Linked DNA regions of Cellulophaga algicola DSM 14237. The main gene of each other region encodes a partner of the protein of the gene in region 2 in a complex. Links are inferred from orthologs where the notes say so. Each region holds a gene or a part of one and is shown on either strand. Other genes may lie near its edges.

Region 1 (2,921 bases), 3.3 Mb from region 2 along the record:
ATATCAACATTCTAATCTTTTATAAAATTAGTCATACCCATAAAATATATCAACGTTTACTGTTATTTACAGATTATAAAACTATAAATAATATATTTTGTAGATTTATAGTTTAAATAAGATGTCAAAATTCTTAAAATGGTGAAAATATATCCGTATGAAATTAGATGAAATTGATGCAAAACTGCTCAACCTACTTCAGGCAAACAGTAAAAAAACAACTAAGGAGTATGCAAACAATCTAAATCTATCTGTTACAGCAGTTTATGAGCGGATTAAACGCTTAGAGAAATATGGTGCTATAGAAAAATATGTAGCCTTAGTTAGTAAGAAAAAGGTGAATAAGGAATTTACGGTGCTATGCCATGTAAAATTGGCACAGCATACCAAGGACTATGTTACCGATTTTGAAAAGGAAGTTGTAAAATTAAAAGAAGTGGTAGAATGTTACCATATAAGTGGTGATTATGATTATATATTAAAAGTACACGTTACCAATATGGAAGCGTATAGAGATTTTATGGTTTCTAAATTAACAGCCATTAGTCATATCGGGAGTACACAAAGTTCATTTGTTATTACAGAAGTTAAGCATACCACAGCAATTGCCATATACTAGTTTAATATAACAGAAGTTTAGTGTTTTGAAGGCTTCTATGCCAGAAATTAATACTAATTTTGTTATGTTTATAAAAATTAATTCAAAATTATGAGTTTATACGATGTAGCCATTATTGGTTCTGGTCCAGGTGGATATGTTGCAGCTATACGCTGTGCGCAATTAGGAATGAAAACTGCGATTATTGAAAAATATAGCACTTTAGGAGGAACTTGCTTAAATGTAGGGTGTATTCCTTCTAAGGCTTTATTAGATTCTTCGCATCACTATGAGGATGCTATAAAGCATTTTGAAGAGCATGGAATTGAGATTTCTGGTGAAATAAAACTGAATCTTGAAAAAATGATTTCTCGCAAGCAAAGCGTTGTTGATATGACAACAAAGGGTATTGAATTTTTGATGAGTAAAAATAAAATTGATGTTTTTACAGGAACAGGAAGTTTCAAAGATGCTACTCATATTAACGTTGCTAAGAATGATGGTACTACGGAAACGATAGAAGCAAAAAATACGATTATTGCTACAGGTTCTAAACCGTCTACATTACCATTTATCAAATTAGATAAAGAGCGTGTTATTACCTCTACAGAAGCGCTTGAGCTAAAAGAAGTGCCTAAACACATGATTGTTATCGGTGGTGGTGTTATAGGTTTAGAGCTAGGGCAAGTATATAAAAGACTTGGAGCAGAAGTTACGGTTGTTGAGTTTATGGATCGTATAATTCCAGGAATGGATGGTGCATTATCTAAAGAATTGATGAAAGTGCTTAAAAAGCAAAAAATTAAATTCCAACTTTCTCACAAGGTAAAATCTGTAGAGCGTAATGGGAATGAAATTATTGTAAAAGCTGATAATAAAAAAGGGGAAGAAATTACCTTTACAGGAGATTATTGTTTAGTTGCAGTAGGTCGTCATGCCTATACTGATGGATTAAACCTTGAAGCTGCTGGTGTTAAATTAGAAGAAAGAGGTAGAGTAGCGGTAAATGGGCAGCTACAGACGAATGTTTCTAATATATATGCTATTGGAGATGTTATTAAAGGTGCAATGCTAGCGCACAAGGCAGAGGAAGAAGGAACTTTAGTTGCTGAAGTATTAGCGGGTCAGAAACCACATATTGATTATAACTTAATTCCAGGTGTTGTTTACACATGGCCAGAAGTTGCAGCCGTAGGGCAAACAGAAGAGCAATTAAAAGAAGCTGGTATTGAATACAAAGCAGGTTCTTTTCCTATGCGTGCTTTAGGACGTTCTAGAGCAAGTGGTGATACAGACGGATTTGTGAAGATCCTTGCAGACAAAAAAACAGATGAAGTTTTAGGAGTGCATATGATTGGTGCTCGTGTTGCAGATTTAATTGCTGAAGGTGTTACAGCAATGGAGTTTAGAGCTTCTGCTGAAGATATCGCAAGAATGAGTCATGCACACCCAACTTATGCTGAAGCGGTAAAAGAAGCTGCACTTGCAGCGACTGAAGATAGAGCGCTACACGTGTAATCTAAAATAGAATTCATATAGGCCTATCGAAATTTATATACTCGTTTTATCAGTATTTAAATTTGATAGGCTTTTTTATTTTTAATAAAGTGCTTAATTTCTTTAAAAGAATGTTGAGTTCATAGAATAAAAAAATAATAGGAAGGAATATTTAAAATCTCATAGATGCAGATAAATGACAAAACAGGAATAAAAAACTACCTAGCTCAGCCCAATAGGTATGATTCTATGACGTATAATCGGGCAGGTAAAAGTGGTGTTTTGCTTCCTGCAATATCATTAGGCTTATGGCATAATTTTGGTTTTGTAGATAACATTCAGAACGGACGTGAGGTTTTAAGAACGGCCTTCGATTTGGGAATAACCCATTTTGATTTAGCTAATAATTACGGACCACCTTATGGTTCTGCAGAAGAAAACTTTGGAACAATCTTTAAAAAAGATTTTCAATCGTATCGCGATGAGTTGTTTATTGCCTCTAAAGCAGGTTACGATATGTGGCCTGGCCCATATGGTAATTTAGGATCACGTAAATATTTAATCGCCAGTTTAGATAAAAGTCTAAAAAGAATGGGATTAGATTATGTAGATATTTTTTATCATCATAGACCAGATCCAGATACTCCTTTAGAAGAGACAATGGGAGCTCTTGCAGATATTGTACGTCAAGGAAAAGCACTTTACGTTGGTATTTCTAATTACGAACCAAAAGAGACTAAAGAAGCTGCCAAATTATTAAAAGAAATGAAAGTTCCTTTTATACTGCACCAAGCTAAGTATTCTATTTTTGATAAATGGGTAGAAG
Region 2 (2,932 bases):
GATAAATATAAAAAAAGTGATGCGGTTACCTTATGTTATATGGGTGATGGTGCTGTAAGACAAGGTTCATTGCATGAAACTTTCAATTTAGCCATGCTTTGGCAATTACCAGTAGTTTTTGTTTGTGAGAACAATGGGTATGCAATGGGAACATCAGTAGCTAGAACTTCATATTCAACAGATATCTGGAAATTAGGTTTAGGCTATGAAATGCCATGTGGACCAGTAGATGGTATGGATCCTGTTACCGTTGCTAAAGAAATGAGTAAAGCCATTGAAAGAGCAAGAAGTGGTGGTGGACCAACTTTCTTAGAGATGAAAACATATAGATATAGAGGTCATTCTATGTCAGATGCACAGCAGTATAGAACAAAAGATGAGGTTGAAGAGTATAAAAAGATAGATCCTATTACGCAAGTTTTAGACGTAATTAAGGATAAGAAATATGCAACTGATGACGAGATTAGTGCCATAGGCAAGAAAATTAAAAAGTTAGTAGCAGAATGTGAGAAATTTGCAGAAGAGTCAGATTTCCCTCCAGTAAGCCAAATGTATGATATGGTTTACGAGCAAGAAGATTATCCATTTTTGAAACATAAATTATAGTTAGATGGCAATAGTAATAAATATGCCGAGACTTAGTGATACCATGGAAGAAGGTACCGTAGCTAAGTGGTTAAAAAAAGTAGGAGATAAAGTTGAAGAAGGTGATATTTTAGCAGAAATAGAAACCGACAAAGCAACCATGGAATTTGAATCTTTTAATGAAGGAACGTTACTTCATATAGGAATTCAAGAAGGTGATGGTGCTCCTGTAGATACCTTACTAGCTATAATTGGTGAAGAAGGCGAAGATATTTCTGGTTTATTAAGTGGTGGTGCTTCGGCTCCAGAAGCTAAAACAGAGGAAAAACAAGAAGAAGTAGCTTCTGAACCAGAAACTACTGATGAAGCTGCAGCGTCTGTAGCGATTCCTGAAGGAGTAGAAATCATTAAAATGCCACGTTTAAGTGATACCATGGAAGAAGGTACAGTAGCTTCTTGGTTGAAAAAAGTTGGTGATAAGATTGAAGAAGGAGATATTCTTGCTGAGATAGAAACAGATAAAGCTACCATGGAGTTTGAGTCTTTCTATTCAGGAACATTATTGTATATAGGAACTCAAGAAGGAGAGTCTTCTCCAGTTGATGTTATTCTAGCTATTATTGGCCCAGAAGGAACAGATGTAGATGCACTTTTAGCATCAAAACCATCAAAACCATCAACAGCGGCTAAGCCAGCTGCAACAGCTCCAAAAGAAGCAACTAAAACAGAAGCAAAAGCTGCGCCTAGTGCTCCAGCAGAAACGCAAGAAGTTGTTGTTAAAGACGGACAAAGAATATTTGTTTCTCCACTAGCTAAGAAAATTGCATCAGAAAAAGGAGTAAACTTAAATGATGTTACAGGTTCTGGAGATAACGGAAGAATTGTAAAGAAAGATGTAGAAAACTTTGTTCCTGCTCCTAAAGCGGCAGCTCCAGCAGCAAAAGCTTCTAGTGCAAGTGCTCCATTAGCATTGCCAGTGGGTGAAGAAAGTGTTGAAGATATTAAGAACAACCAAATGCGTAAAGTTATTGCTAAGCGTTTGGGAGAGTCTAAGTTTACAGCACCACATTACTACCTTAATATAGAGGTAGACATGGATAATGCGAAAGCTTCAAGAGTGCAGATTAATGCTTTGCCAGATACAAAAGTATCATTTAATGATATGGTAGTAAAGGCTTGTGCAATGGCACTTAGAAAGCATCCACAAGTAAATACATCTTGGAATGGCGATACAACACGTTATAATCACCATATTAGTGTTGGTGTTGCAGTTGCAGTAGAAGATGGTTTGGTAGTTCCTGTATTGAAATTTACAGATCAAATGGGATTATCTCAGATTGGTGCTTCTGTAAGAGATTTAGCAGGGAAGGCTAGAACTAAGAAATTGACACCAGCCGAGATGGAAGGTAGTACATTTACAGTTTCTAACTTGGGTATGTTTGGCGTTGAGAGTTTTACCTCAATCATCAATCAGCCTAATTCAGCAATCCTATCCGTAGGAGCAATTGTAGAGAAACCAGTAGTTAAAGATGGGCAAATTGTTGTGGGTAATACCATGAAATTGACACTTGCTTGTGATCATAGAACAGTAGATGGTGCTACAGGGGCTCAATTTTTGCAAACATTACGTGCATTCATTGAGAATCCAGTGACCATGTTAGCTTAATTAAAATAAGCATAATATAATTTAAAAGCATCCTAAGTAATTAGGATGCTTTTTTTATCTTTAAAATCTAAATATAAATAGTATGAAATCAATTATTTGTCTTTTTTCTGTTTTGATATTAACAGCATGTGGTACTGTTAAAATGAAAGAAACAGATCCTGAAAATATTGCCCCAGTAGCTCGCGAGGGTGGCGGTGAGCTTATGATAAGCGAAACGGAAACAGATGATGGCGTACTTCTTCAATCTAGAAAAGCAGTGCCGTTTATAGATTTTAGTTCTTCAAAAGATGTAGGCGATATTATTACTTATCTGGCCTCTGATGAATTAAAAGGAAGAGAAGCAGGGAGTGAAGGAATAGAAAAAGCAGCAAACTATATAGAGGAAATCTTCAAAAAAAATGGGGTAAAACCATTTTTTGACTCTTATAAGGATACCATTTCGAATTTTAGCGAACCTGCTTATAATGTTGTAGGGGTGTTAGAAGGTAATGATCCTAAATTAAAAAATGAAGTTGTTGTTATCGGCGCACATTATGATCATATAGGATTAATTTCTCCTAAAAATGGAGATGAAATTGCAAACGGAGCTAATGATAATGCATCAGGAACAACCACGGTTTTAGAGCTTGCTCGTTATTTTGCTTTAAACAAGCTTAATAAACGCACTGTTATTTTTGCTTT

Evidence for each region. Proteins that work in one complex are often made in the same cells at the same time.
Region 1: the proteins of CELAL_RS03680 (region 2) and lpdA are in contact, whole or in part, in a crystal structure (PDB 1EBD), measured with the Geobacillus stearothermophilus proteins. The link is inferred for Cellulophaga algicola DSM 14237 from one-to-one orthologs. Residues at the interface, in WP_033016211.1 of Geobacillus stearothermophilus: Ile130, Ala131, Met132, Pro133, Arg136, Arg140, Glu141, Asn155, Arg157; in WP_049624544.1 of Geobacillus stearothermophilus: Pro340, Ser341, Asp344, Tyr345, Arg403, Asp406, Val408, Glu431, Ala432, Gly433, Asp438.

The regions. Positions count from the first base shown.
Region 1 is NC_014934.1:4,153,267-4,156,187, forward strand. What follows is about bases 71-2,912. They hold lpdA (dihydrolipoyl dehydrogenase), read left to right. Parts: upstream 71-709; coding sequence 710-2,116; downstream 2,117-2,912. Other genes in these bases: CELAL_RS18090 (Lrp/AsnC family transcriptional regulator), read left to right, coding at 158-619; mgrA (L-glyceraldehyde 3-phosphate reductase), read left to right, coding at 2,282-2,912. Also shown: more of mgrA, read left to right, coding at 2,913-2,921. UniProt on the Escherichia coli protein: Lipoamide dehydrogenase is a component of the glycine cleavage system as well as of the alpha-ketoacid dehydrogenase complexes.
Region 2 is NC_014934.1:828,777-831,708, reverse strand. The notes cover bases 78-2,930. They hold CELAL_RS03680 (pyruvate dehydrogenase complex dihydrolipoamide acetyltransferase), read left to right. Parts: upstream 78-610; coding sequence 611-2,251; downstream 2,252-2,930. Other genes in these bases: CELAL_RS03675 (M28 family metallopeptidase), read left to right, coding at 2,334-2,930; pdhA (pyruvate dehydrogenase (acetyl-transferring) E1 component subunit alpha), read left to right, coding at 78-606. Also shown: more of pdhA, read left to right, coding at 1-77; more of CELAL_RS03675, read left to right, coding at 2,931-2,932.